Linked DNA regions of Symmachiella macrocystis. The protein of the gene in region 1 interacts with the protein of each later gene in a pairwise test. Links are inferred from orthologs where the notes say so. Each region holds a gene or a part of one and is shown on either strand. Other genes may lie near its edges. The genes, in order: CA54_RS03990 and panC.

Region 1 (6,796 bases):
GATGGTCGAGGTCAACCTGTTGCCGCTGATTGTGTTTAGCATCATTTTTGCGGGGATGCTCACGACCATGGGGGAGCGGTCTCATACCATAGCCACGCTCGTCATCAGCATCAACGATACGTTAATGGCCTTCATCATGTTGTTGATGAAAGTCGCGCCGATTGGAATTTTTTGTCTCGTCGCATCTCGATTCGGCAAAGCGAATGCCGAAGACAAACTCGATGACCTCGCCGGTGTCCTGGCCGGCTACATGGGCACCGTTCTCGCGGGCCTGGCCATCCATGCGCTCATTACCTTGCCGCTGTTGTTGTTCATCTTCACCCGTCGCAATCCGTTTCGCTTCATGGTGCAAATGGGGCAAGCCGTCCTGACCGCATTTTCCACCGCCAGCTCGACCGCTACGCTACCCATCACCATGGAATGCGCCGAAGTACAAGCAGGTGTCTCTAAGCGCAGCACGGAATTTGTCTTGCCGTTGGGAGCCACGGTCAATATGGACGGTACAGCTCTCTACGAAGCGGCTGCTGCAATATTTATCGCCAATGCTTACGCGGCCATTGACCCCAATTTCAACCTGACCTTCGTCGATCAAATGACGATCGCCATCACCGCCACCCTGGCTGCCGTCGGCGCTGCCGGGATTCCCGAAGCCGGTTTGATCACGCTACTCATTGTACTGAACGCCGTCGGATTGCCACTGACACTGGTGGGACTCATCCTGCCGGTTGATTGGCTGTTGGACCGCTTCCGCACCGCCGTCAACGCCTTCGGTGATTCCGTCGGTGCCGCCATCGTCGACACCAGCTTCACGGATGAACCGACCGACAAATAGGCCGAACGGGTTCATCACGCTAAAAATGTTTCCGGCTATTCTTGCCCGGAATCAATGCGCAGGAAATCGGCCAACTTCGCTCGCCTTCACCCCCAGGGAATCCCCCTTCGGCAATCTCAAATCCCGTTTCTTATCCCAACGCAAAAAAACCTGTTGTAAGATAAAGTTGTGCGCCCATTTTGCCGACAGCGGGGCTGGACTCGTTTTCGGCATATTGTTAGCATCCCGCCCCTTTCCCACACAAGCCTTTCTACAGTGCGAATCAGCGCCGACTGTCGGCCGCCAAATTCGCCACGAAACCGTTGGTTTCCATGCGGAGACCGCGATATCGTCCAACAAGAGAAAACGGAGTTTCTCGTGTTAAGCAGACAATCTGCCGCCCTTGTTTTCGGTTGCATCACACTCGCCGCCGTTTTGTTTACCCCCTCTGTGGCGGAGGCCAAGATTTCCGCCGTCTCGGGACGACGCTACACGATCGACAAACGGCACGGACCGTGGATGATCATGGTCACAAATCTCCGCGGAGAAACCGAAGAAGCCCGCAAGAACGCCGCTGAAGGGGCCGATGCTTTGGTTTTGGAGTTACGAAAAAAAGGATTGCCCGCCTACGTGTATAGCCAACAAGGCAAGCTGCAAACCTTTGAAGCGGTCGACCAATTGGGACGCCGACAAACCGGCGCCTACGCCGCTCAGCGCAACCAAATTGCCGTCATCGCAGGGAACTATTCCTCGATCGATCCGACGACCAAAGAAGGCAAAACCGCTCAAAAAACGTTGGAATGGATCAAAAATTTCACTCCCACGTCGCTCGGCAAAGGCCGCTATATTAAGACGCCCGGCAAACCCAATCCGTTTAGCCGCGCCATGCTGGTCCCCAACCCGCTACTCTCGCCCGATGAGTTACAACAACGCAAGGACAATAAGCAACTCAGCTATTTAAACAAAGGCATCGACTACAGCCTCTCCCAAAATCCCGGCAAACTCACGCTGGTGGTTGCTACGTTCCACGGCGACTCGATTTCAATGAAAGACTCGGGGGATTCAACGAGTGCTAATCGAATCGAAAACTTTGAAAAAGGCCTGAAAAAAAGTCAAAGTCTCGACAAGGCCTACAAACAATCCTATCAACTCGTGCAACTGATGCGCAATCAGAACTTCGAAGCCTATGTCTGGCATGACCGCTACCAGTCCTATGTGACCGTCGGTTCATTCAATAATAAACACGACCCCCGCATTCAAACATTGTACGAGCGTTTTCGCGCCAAACAAAAAGAATACCTGGGCCAGACGCATCTCGTTGCCGAATCGATTCAGGCCAAGCGCAATCTCAAAGACGGCCACGAAGCGCCCATGCTGAACTTCACCATGGATCCCAAGCCGCGGCTCATGACGGTTCCCGAATTATAAGCCGGGAACGCGAGAGCCGTGTCTCGATCATATTGCGCGAGTCACTCAACGGTTTGTCGTATGCCTACCCGTTCTGATACCATGCGGCCATGCCGCAGGAAATATTTGACATCGTCGACGAACGGGACATCGTGATCGGGCAAGCGACTCGAGCGGAGGTCCACGCGCGACGACTGATGCATCGCGCCGTGCATATCTTTTTGTTCAATAGCCGCGGCGAATTCCTGCTGCAAATGCGTTCCGCCCACAAAGACGAATACCCACTGACTTACACCTCCTCTTGTTCGGGACATGTCGACACGGGCGAAACCTACGAAGTGGCCGCGCAGCGCGAATTGGGCGAAGAACTCGGTTTGTCCTGCCCCCTCGAACCGCTGCACAAGTTCGCCGCCACGCCAAAGCTGGCCATGGAGCATTCCATGCTCTATCGCGCCGTCTCCGACGACGAGCCGGTCATCGACGAATACGAAATCGACTTTGTCCGCTTTCACACACTGGACGAAGTCCGCGACATGCTCGCCGCACAACCAGATACCTTTTCACCACCACTGCGCGAACTGCTGAGTTGGTATTTCCAAAACATCACTTAATCACGCACCAGTCCGCACGTGTCCAAGCATTGGGCGGCTCACCTCTCTGCCACGACGACCAACCATCTTTTAATAAAATCGAATTGCCGAACCGCAGCGCGTGTCTAGAACCAGTTTCCAAACCCGGTTGCGTTTGTTCTAGAAACGTTTAGAACCGTCTCAGTGAGACGCGTCAGAGGGTTTTGAAACGACTTGTAGAATCCCCTGCCCTGCGGTGATCGGTCCCTCAGACTTCCGCATCGCCAATCAAACCTGAGTGCTTTCAGTGGGTCCGTTGCTGTGACTTTTAGACTGTGGAATTCATCTCAGACCCACATCGCATGCGTGGCGTTTTTCATCGTGTCATTTTTTCCACAGGCAAGAGCCTGGTGTGAAGAACAGCCCACGGCCGATCTCAAAATTGTTCCCGCATCGGGAACCTTTGCAGATTCGGAATCGCTGAATGATGCCCCGCTGGTGATGACCACTCCGACCGCCATTCAGGTCGAAGACATGCTGGAAGAAGAACGTCGCTCCAGCCCTTCCGCGCGCCGCGGCGGCAGCCCCTTCGGCGGAGCGCGCATGCGTCGCCCAGGTTACTCCGCGACTTGGTATCCCTCGACTTCCGTTGACGATCAACAAACAGACTTCGGCCTCGTGCGACAACTCTTCACCATGGGCGCTCCCATTTGGCGGCAAGATGGCGACATCGTGATTTTGCGGACGACGGTCGAGAATTCCCTGTTCTCGACCGATGCCATTTTGCCCGATACCGGCCGCGCATTTCCCGACGAATTGTGGACCGTCAACGTCGGGTTAAATTACATCCATCAATTCGACAACGGCTGGTCCGGTGGCCTGATGACAACCGTCGGGTCCGCTAGCGACAAACCATTTCATAGCATCGACGAAGTCCGTGCTTCGGTGCTAGGTTTCCTACAAGTGCCCGCCGGCAATGACCGCGACACATGGCAATACTCGGTCATGTACGCGCCGTTTTCTGATCTCAACTTCCCCATTCCCGGCGTCGCTTACGGCTGGAACCCGTCGGACACTTTTCAAATGAATATTGGAATTCCGTTTTCTGTCACCTGGAAACCGCTGGACGCGCTGGCATTCAATGCGTCCTATTTCCCGCTATACAATGTCAACGCGCTCGTGACGTACGACTGGACCGACGATCTTCAACTCTATGGCGGTTTCGAAACAATTCGCGAGACGTTTTTGCTCACCGACCGAGCCAGTCGCAGCGACCAATTCTTAGCCTCCGAACAACGCGTCATCGGCGGCCTGCGGTGGAACGTCTGGCGGTACGCCGCATTGGACGTCAATGCCGGCTACGCCTTCGGACGCTACTACGGTGAAGGTGGAAATCGTCGCGACGAGCTGTACGATCTCGTCGACATCGCACCCGGCCCATTTCTCGGATCAAGTCTGATCGTTCGTTTTTAATCTCTGCGACGTTCGTGCTCCAATGGGCAATACAACGGGATTTGTGCAAGATGAGTGGAACGTTGGACCGGTCTAAAAACGCTCGACTCAAAACCCCAGCCCGAGCCACAACAGACACAGGCACAAGATCACCGCGATCACCCGAATCACCAACTGCTTGCCCGTCACCCGCATGCCGTCCGGCGCATGCTGTGGGAATTCGCGGCCGATGAATTCGTCGTAGTCAAAGTCGTCGTCCTCGTCGTAATTGGCGTCGACATCGTCTTCTTCGCCCCACCCCGTATCGTCGCTCGCTCCGCACTCCCGGCAAAATGTCGCCCCGCCTGCTACCTCCGCACCGCAATTCGGGCAGAGGAAACCATCGCTGTCCGACTCGAATTCCGTCGACATGCCCCCCCTCCTTCGTTCACCCGAGTTGTAGCAATCACGTTTCAACGCAGTCATTGAACGAAACTCGCCGCCTAGAATCAATCCCCACTCCTTTTACGAACCACAAAACTCACGCCTAGCGATCAGCGCTTTACAGCGATAAGATTGACCATGACAGCCCTATCCCCTCCCGACAGGTAACCACAAGCGTATGCGTGATCGCATCGGACCGATTTTATTGGCAGCAATCGCTGTGAGCCTATTCGGTCTCAGTTGGGCCGTCGGGATGCGTTCCCCGGAAAGCGATATCCCCCCCGACCGCGAGCGCGTTGTGTTCTGGCATTTCTGGGGCGGCAAGTACCGGCATGTCGTTCAGGAAATCGTGCAGCGGTTCAATGACTCGCAGACGGAATTTTGGGTCGAAGAGATTGCCGTTCCGGGACAAAACCTCGACATGAAATTCTTCATGGCGCTTGCCGGCGGCGACTTTCCCGATGTGCTTAACCAGGACGATCAAATCATCGGCCAATGGGCAGAGCGCGGCGCACTCACGCCGCTCGACCAACTTATGCCGGCCGAAGAATACGCCCGGCTCAACGATTGGCTCAGTCCCCCCGCACAAAAAATCGGCACCTACAACGGTCGACTGTATGCGCTCTGCAACGGCCTGGATATCCGTTTGATGTTTTATCGTCGCGACATCCTAGCTGGCCGCGACGTCCCCACAACCATCGAAGAATTCAACGCCATCACGCGGCAACCGAGTGACGACCCGACGCGGATTGTCTACCTCCCCGACGATCGTCGCTTGTGGGCTTGGGGCATTGCTTTCGGGGGGCGGTTCTATGACCCCGATACGGGAAAAATTACCGCCAACGATCCGGCCATCGTGCGGGCACTGGAGTGGATGGTCTCCTACAGCCAACTGCACGGCCTCGAAAAAATCCGTGCCTTCCGCAGCACGAACCGCGAAACCGGATCGCAATCGATGCTGCTCGAAGGCAGTCATGGTGTGATGATGGATGGGCAATGGCGAATTGATCCGTTGGACGCGGCGGTGAACGACGATTTTGATTACGCCGTCGGCCCCCTGCCCCACCCTCCCGAGGGCAACCCGAATGGCGGGTGGGTGAACGGCAATTTTTTCCTCGTCCCCCGTGGCTGCAAAAACCCGCGCGGCGCATGGGCCTTCATGAAATTCTGGTCCGGGTTCGATGGCCACGAAGCCGAAGCCGCCCAAACCGCCGCCGCAGGAGGCTGGATCCCCGCCAGCCCAACCGTCGTCACGCAACCGACGTTCCAAACATTCCTCAACAAGCACCCCAACTTCCGCCTATTCGTCGAACAAGCCCACAGCCCCAACCAATGGCCCACGCCGAACATCCCCGTACAGGCCTATTTCTTCGAACGCATCAACCAAGCCACCGAAGAGGCCCTGGCCTTAAAAGCCTCCCCCCAACAAGCCCTCGACACGGCCACGCAAGACATCCAACGGCGTTTGGATGCGTTGCGTGCAGACACGAACCCACCGCAAGAGAAGTAGACCACCCCATGCAACGCACCCCACGTTACGCCCACCCGCTGCTCATCCTCCTCGCCGTCGGCTTTGCGTTGCCGTTGGTCTGGATGTTGTTCAGTTCGTTTAAGCCGCCGGGGCAACTCGAAAGTGAGATGTGGCCCAGCGAGTGGCATGCGGAAAATTATGCGCAAGCGCTGAGTGCCGGGAACTTCGGCCGCTACTTGGCCAATTCCATCGTGTTGTGTGTGCTGAACGTGCTTGGCACGTTGCTCTCCTGTTCGGTTGTTGCTTATGGATTCGCGCGGCTGCGTTGGCCGGGGCGGGATTTGTTGTTCTTTGTGCTGATCGCCACCATGCTGTTGCCATTTCATGTGACGATGCTGCCGCGGTTCCAATTGTTCGCCGCGCTGGGAATGTACAACACCTACTGGCCGCTGGTGCTGCCAAGTTGGTTGGCCGGAGAAGCGTTTTACGTTTTTTTGTTGCGACAATTTTTCTTGACAATTCCGGAGGAACTCTCCGAAGCGGCGCGACTGGATGGCGCGGGGGAATGGACGATTTTCTCGCGGATCATCATCCCACTGGCCTGGCCGGCGCTGGCCACGGTGGCGCTGTTTCAATTCCTGCATACTTGGAACGAATTCGCCG
Region 2 (7,039 bases), 690 kb from region 1 along the record:
CAATGACATCCACTTGCGTGCCACCGATCCATTGATCGATATTGACCACAACCGCCTTGAAAACCGCCACTTGCTCTTGTGACTCGTCCAGTTCCGTCATGTGGATGACTTCGCCGATTCGGCTACGGTTCCATTTTTGACCGGCGGGCAATCTCACCAATTTGTCTTTTTTTATCGCGGGCTGCTTGCTTTGCCGCAGCATCGTGTCGGCCTCATCCGTCGCAATGAATTTCTCAGCGTCAGCGGTTTGTCCGCTATTGATCGCTGGTAATGCAACGGTTGCCGCATTCCGGGAAACTGTTTTTAGATCCGATTGGGCATCCGTCGTCAAAGCTTCGGCCGGAGCGGTTTCGGCCTCCATCTGATGATTGTCCATATCCTCCACGACTATCGCTTCTGTCATGGGCTGCTGCACCGGTTGGGGGGCGGGCACTGCGCGGACCAGAAACACCACAGCTGCTGCGGCGGCGGCGATTCCCAATGTTGGTTTCAGCCAGGATCGCCGGGTCGTGGTCACGGGGGCCGGAGGGGTCGGTTCGCGCAGCAATGAACGTCGTTCCGCCTGGAGGAGGACTTCTTGCGCGAATCCTTGCGGAGGCTGCGCGGGGGGCAGCTCCTGCATCCACTGCGAGAGCTTTTGGAAGTCCGCCAGTTGTTGCTGCGCAGCGGGAGAGGATTCCAACAGCTGCGCCACATCCGCGCGCTCACTCTGCGACAGTTCCCCGTCCAGATACGCGGATAGCAATTCTTCGGATATTTTGTCGTTCATACCGCACCGATCACATGTGCCTCAGGCACGTCGATTTTCTGTGAGACATTCGCGGCCACAGCTGCCGGGGAATCATTGCCCTCGACCCGACTGTTAAAAACCGCTGCTCACCCCTTCAAATAAAATAGGCCGTTCTGCGTAGGACGTTTCCTGTCAAACTTCTTCGTCCTTGAGTATGCGCTGAAGTTTTGCTCGTAATTCGATCCGCCCGCGGTGGATGCGGCTGCGAACCGTTCCCACGGGACAATCGAGCGTTTCAGCAATCTGTTCGTATTTCATGCCCTCAATTTCCTTGAGGACCAAAACTGTGCGAAAATCTTCTGGGAGTTCGGCGAGAGCGGTCCGGACGGCAAGTTGTCGTTCTGTCTGTTCGAGTGCAAATCCGGGGAATGCTTGTGGGTGTGTGTCGGCCGGTTCCTGTCCCGTGTTGTCCCGTGCGGCGTCTATCGAGACGGTCGCACGTCGTTTCTTGCGATGGCGGGAAACAGCCGCGTTGAGAGCGATGCGAAACAACCAAGAATAAAAAGCCGAATCGCCTCGGAATGAATCTAATTTTTCAAAGGCCTGTACAAAGGCATCCTGCGCGACATCGAGCGCTTCATCCGTGGATCCAACCACAGAAACAAGACTGTTGTAAAGCCGGTCCTGATAGCGCTCCACCAGCGCACCAAACGCCTGCGTTTGGCCACTGAGACAATCGGCAATCAGTTCTCGGTCGTCCTGTTTCACGGTCTTCCGTTCAATGTGACGCCCTGAGGCGGCGGAAAGTTCCCTAAATCCACAGTTTTGTGAAGTAATTGTGACACCTGCGTCTGACGTTTATACGCGTAAACCGACGATTTTACACAACCGCAGGCCCAATCAGTAGATATGTTGGCCGGTTTTTCGCTGCAGATCGAGTCGTCAGTACTCCACGGCGATTACCAACTCCGCCTTCAGTCACAGGTTTTGCCGGGAAGACCGCTCCCCGCCCCCACTATGTTCGTGCTGGGTTCATGCCGGGCTGGCGGTTGACTTTACTTGTGGTTTTGAATTGAGCGGGGTCGGTTGCGGCGGTTGAAACGATCGTTCCGGTTGGCGGGTGACGTACCATAAAAAGGCCAATGCCGTTGCCAGTAACCCGAAGCTAAAGAGCTGCGCCGGCGTGAACGGCGTCCCCCATTTGCCCCCCTCGTCGTTTCGTAAAAACTCGATCGTAAACCGCGATATCGGATAGGCCAACCAGCCAACGGCCAAGACCGCACCATCCTTATGGCGATAGGGATAATAGCAAAACGTCAGCACCGCCAAGACGAGGGCGTTGATCGCGCTGTAGATTTGCGTCGGATGCAGCGGTCGACTGCCGGCCGCGTCGGGGAAGATGATCCCGCGCTGCACTTCGGCCATGAAAGGCACGCTCTCCGGCGGAAAGGTCACTGCCCAAGGGAGTGCACAGGCATCCCCCCAACAGCAGCCATTGAGAAAACATCCCATGCGTCCAAACATCATTCCCACAAACACCGACGTGATGGCGATGTCTCCCAGTTTCAGCAGCGGAATACTCTTAACGCGACAATAGATCACCGTCGCCAAAACTCCGCCCAGCAGTCCGCCGTAAAAGACCAATCCGCCGTCCGGGAGATTGATCAGATTGGCCAGATTCTTGCCCGGTCCAAAATACCGCTCGCTGTATTGAATCACGTACCACAATCGCGCGCCGCCGATCCCGCACAAGAAGACCCAAAAGGTCAAATCCCAGACGGCACTTTCAGGGAATCCCTGCCGATTCGCGCGGTACGAGGCGATGGTCGTCGCAAACACGAAACCAAGAAACAACATGAACCCATAGCCAAAAATCGGGATCCCGACTAAGCGCTGTTGGTGTGGGGCGTAAAAAATGGCTAACGCAACCGCTGTCCACAACCCAACCCCGTACAGCGAAGGCACGAGCGACTCGGTTTCGCGATAACGGACATAGAGTAAGCTCGCGCCGATCACAGCCCAGACCGCGAGCAGTAACCCTAGACCGAAGACCGGCAGGTCGCCCAGCGACCCCAGCGGAATCTCACCATCAAATCGAATGACGAACAGTGTTTGCCGCATCCTGCGTGTATCCTTGTCCGAGAGTCTGAAAAATCTGGTTTTGCTTACGGAGTATTCGTTGGCTCAATGACCATATTATCAATCAACCGCGTCGTCCCCACCCGAGCCGCAATAAGCGCCACAAGACGCGCCGTTGGTTGTGCGTCCTCCTTCAACGTCTCCGCATCAACGATGGTTGCATAGTCCAACTCAATGCCGGGAGTTTGTTGCATCCGCTGTACCATCTCCTGACGGAGGGCTGTTAAATCGGTTTCCCCCGCTGCGACCCGATCGCAAGCGAATTGTAGGCACTGGCTGAGGGAGAGCGCCGTTTCCCGTTCCGATTCACTGAGATAGCGGTTACGGCTGCTCAGCGCCAATCCGTCCGGCTCACGAATGGTGGGGCAGGTGGTAATTTCCACCGGCAGTGCCAAATCGCGACACATCTGGCGAATGATCAATTGCTGTTGGTAGTCCTTGCGACCGAAATAGCCGACGTCGGGCGCAACGATGTTCAGCAGCTTTAAGACCACCGTCGTGACGCCGCGAAAATGTCCCGGCCGATGCGCCCCTTCCACAATGGTCGAAAGCTCGACTGCTTCGACAATCGTCTGGTCGCCGGCCGGGTAAATCGTCGGCACATCGGGATGAAATACGAGGTCGACACCTTCCTCACCACAGCCCCGCAGGTCCGCTTCAATCGGCCGCGGATAGCGTTCCAGATCCTCGCGCGGACTAAACTGGGTGGGATTGACGAAGATCGAAACAACCACAAAATCGCACTCCTCCCGCGCGGCACGCATCAAACTGAGATGGCCCTCGTGCAGTGCGCCCATCGTCGGCACCAGACCGATTTTCTTCCCCGCGCGCCGAGCAACAGCAACCGCCGCTCGCACGTCGGCGATCGATTTTGCGATGTTCATTGTTTGCAGATCCGTAGCAGCCAACCTTCTGTCTCCGCCTTCACCGATAATGCTTGCGATTTAAGTATTCCCAGTCACTCCATCGCTTGTCTCAATTTTTAGGGGGATGCCACCGGCCCCCTCATGATGCGCTGGGACCAAGTCCTGAGGATTTCCGCCGAAATTTTAACGGTTTGCGACGTTTAAGGCGAGACCTGACGGTGAAACCTCAGGGGTGAGCAGCAGACAGGCGTGGATTATGCATCGTCGCTGTCGGGCGACTCTCCGATTTCCGGCCGGTGGCGGACGATTTCTCCTTCTACCAGATAGATCACATCCTCGGCGATATTCGTCGCATGATCGGCAACACGTTCGACGTGGCGCGAGACCGAAAACAGATGCATCATTGGTTCGATCAGATCCGGAGTCCGCTTCATCGTTTCGGTCAGTTCCTGGATGATGTTGCGATTGTACTCGTCGACGGTCTCGTCCCGTGTGCAAACGCGGCGCGCTAAGTGGCTGTCGAGTTGGACCAGCGCATCGATACTATCGTGCAGCATCGACAACGCTTCGCCAGCCATTCGCTCCAGTGTTTCGGGAATCGTGACCACCGGACCCGAGGCGAGACTGGCGGCCCGCTCGGCGATATTCACGCCCAAATCGGCCACACGTTCCAACTCACCGGTGATTTTTAACACTGTGGTAATCCGCCGCAGATCGTCGGCAACCGGCTGATACAGCGCCAGAATTTTCAGGCAGTCCTCTTCCAAGCGGACGTCCAAATCGTCAATGGCATCGTCTTGCGTGACCAGATCATGGCAAACAGCCGAATCGGGTTCCTGCAGCGCCGCCAGCGACTTATGCACCAACTCTTCCGCCATACCACACATCAGCAGCATGTTGCGGTGCAGGGTTTCCAAATCCCGTGTGAGATGTCTGGACAATGAAACGTCCGTCCTTGCGAAGGAATGTATCGTCCTTGCGAATAGTAAACTTCGATTCCCGCAAACAGGGCAATCACCGCCCCATGGGGTTGGCGTCCGGGCCGAGTAGATCTTGTAGTTTGTTCAACGAGCGGCTGAGCAGCACGCGGACAGAACCGTCGGTCTTGCCAATTTTTTGCGCGATTTCTTTGGTCGGCAGACCTTCGACATACCGCAAACGCAGTGCCTCTTGGCTTTCCGCCGGGAGCGTGGCGAGGACTTCTTGCAATTTGAATTCGCGCTGATCGCGGGAGAACGCCTGACTGGGCGTTGTCATGGTCACGACCAGCATGTCGATCAGTCCCCCTTGTCCCGTCGTGGAACTCGTACCGCCCACCGGCGAATTACCCGAGACCTCTTTGTTCGCCGATCGTTTTTGTGCGCCGATGTATTTTCGATGCGCGTCGATAATTCGACGTTCGGCAATTTGGCACAACCAATTGAACGGATCGCGGTCTTTGAATTCCATGTCCGGCAAACCGCGTAGGGCATGAATCGTCACTTCCTGCAGCAGGTCGTTCGGTTCGACTTTGCTGGCCAATGCGGAACTGACATTGCGGTTGATGAATGCCAGCAACTGCATGCGACGCAATTCAATGAATTCCCCCAGCGCATCGGTATCCCCCTGTTTTACGCGTTCGACAAGTTGTGCGTCGGAGTCGGACATGCAATTCGCTCCTGGATCTGTTTACAAGCAGTTTCAAAACCCACTGACGCATCCCACTGACACTGATCTGACCGTTTCGGGAACAAGCGCAACCGGGTTTTGAAACGGGTTCTCATCATGACGTGGGCCGCCGCGCGTCCGCGGATTACCGAGTTGGATGTTATCCCGAACGACGGCAAATTGACAACAGGTTTTGAGCATTCCCGTCAAGTTGTTTCAAAACCCTCGGGTGCGTTCCGCTGATACGGGGCTGTCAGTTACCGGAACAAACGCAACCAGGTTTTGAACCGGGTTCTATTCACAACGGACCATCCGGCCGGTTGTGACCGAGCGCAAGACTGCCGCAGTGAAGTCAAAGACCGGCAGCGCGCAATCCGCCGGCGCCGGATTCGCCGCCCCCGCTACCAAACAATCTACGAATCCGCGATCTGGATCCGAACAGGTCTCGTTGATGGGGATTTCCTGCAGATCATTGTTCTCCGCACGCCACAACCGATCTTGCTTGACGATCAAATCAGCGTCCCGGCAATAAATCACAATATCTTCGTGATAATGTTCAGCATTGCCGGTCAGCGTCATGCTCAATGTCACATCGTTTGTGAGTTTCCCGGCGATGGCCGTGACGATTTCAATATGGCTGCCATGACGATGGCTGACGGCGTACACCTCCTCCGGTTTAAGGCCGGTGAGAAAAAACAACAGGTCCACTTTGTGGCTGCCCGCATCGCCCAGAAACCCTCCGGGATTGTGTTCATGGCTGTCGCGCCACGTGCCGCCGATGGTTTGTTGCCAACGTTCGGCCAAGTCGAATGTCACCGTATGGATCGGTCCCCAGCGGCCCGATTGCAACTCGCGGCGCAGCATTTGATAAATCGCCCAGTGACGGCGTTGATAGGCAACCGACAGCAACGGCCCCCCCGCCCCGGCTGCGTCGATCATCTCGACAATCCGCTCCCGCGATTCGGCCAACGGTTTTTCACACAGTACATGCCACCCCCGCGCACGACAGGCGGTCGTCTGCTCGAAATGCAACTGCGTCGGCGTACAGATGACGGCTGCGTCCAATGGGATTGACGACTCCAACAAGGCTGCGAAGTCGTCAAAGACTTGGCTGTCGGCTGCGTACTCCTCCGCCAGTTGCACAGCGTTGTCGCGGAGCGGGTCACAGAATGCGGCCAATGTCACGCGGGGATCGCGGGCCAACCGTTGTGCATGCAGGCGGCCAATTTGACCGCAGCCGATCAAGGCGACTTTGACCGGAGGTGTTAACGGCAGCTGTTGTCTGTCCATCGGCGATTCCAATGAGGATGACTCGGGGTACGGCAGGATGCGTCCGGCGTTGTCATTTGTATCGGACCGGCCTAAGATCGCAACCGTTGGGGGATCGCCCCGTGTTGAAATTTATTCCGCAGAAAAATCCTACGAGAGTCGTCTGTTATGTCACAACCGGAATTGCATCCGCTAGAAATCAGTTGCACCGTCGTGAAGGCCAAACTCGATGGCGGTGATGAGTTTTTCTTTCTCGACTGCCGCGAAGCAGACGAACATCAACTCGTGAATATCACCGAAGCAGCGTTGGTGCCGATGAGTGAAATTCAAGATCGCGTTACTGAGTTGCAACCGCATCAGGATGGCGAGATCATCATCCACTGTCATC

Evidence for each region.
Region 2: the proteins of CA54_RS03990 (region 1) and panC interact in binary tests that used the Escherichia coli proteins (3 or more experiments, as listed by UniProt). The link is inferred for Symmachiella macrocystis from one-to-one orthologs.

Annotation. Positions count from the first base shown.
Region 1 is NZ_SJPP01000001.1:1,016,746-1,023,541, forward strand. The notes cover bases 1,371-4,078. They hold CA54_RS03990 (NUDIX hydrolase), read left to right. Parts: upstream 1,371-2,328; coding sequence 2,329-2,829; downstream 2,830-4,078. Other genes in these bases: CA54_RS03985 (hypothetical protein), read left to right, coding at 1,371-2,239; CA54_RS03995 (hypothetical protein), read left to right, coding at 3,169-4,078. Also shown: CA54_RS03980 (dicarboxylate/amino acid:cation symporter), read left to right, coding at 1-832; more of CA54_RS03985, read left to right, coding at 1,190-1,370; more of CA54_RS03995, read left to right, coding at 4,079-4,260; CA54_RS04000 (zinc ribbon domain-containing protein), read right to left, coding at 4,348-4,650; CA54_RS04005 (extracellular solute-binding protein), read left to right, coding at 4,841-6,172; CA54_RS04010 (carbohydrate ABC transporter permease), read left to right, coding at 6,181-6,796.
Region 2 is NZ_SJPP01000001.1:326,246-333,284, forward strand. The notes cover bases 1,825-4,775. They hold panC (pantoate--beta-alanine ligase), read right to left. Parts: upstream 3,754-4,775; coding sequence 2,896-3,753; downstream 1,825-2,895. Other genes in these bases: lgt (prolipoprotein diacylglyceryl transferase), read right to left, coding at 1,825-2,851; phoU (phosphate signaling complex protein PhoU), read right to left, coding at 3,990-4,676; CA54_RS01310 (RNA polymerase sigma factor), read right to left, coding at 4,750-4,775. In the rest of the region: CA54_RS01285 (anti-sigma factor family protein), read right to left, coding at 1-769; CA54_RS01290 (RNA polymerase sigma factor), read right to left, coding at 923-1,498; more of lgt, read right to left, coding at 1,763-1,824; more of CA54_RS01310, read right to left, coding at 4,776-5,382; CA54_RS01315 (Gfo/Idh/MocA family protein), read right to left, coding at 5,677-6,672; CA54_RS01320 (rhodanese-like domain-containing protein), read left to right, coding at 6,820-7,039. UniProt on the Escherichia coli protein: Catalyzes the condensation of pantoate with beta-alanine in an ATP-dependent reaction via a pantoyl-adenylate intermediate.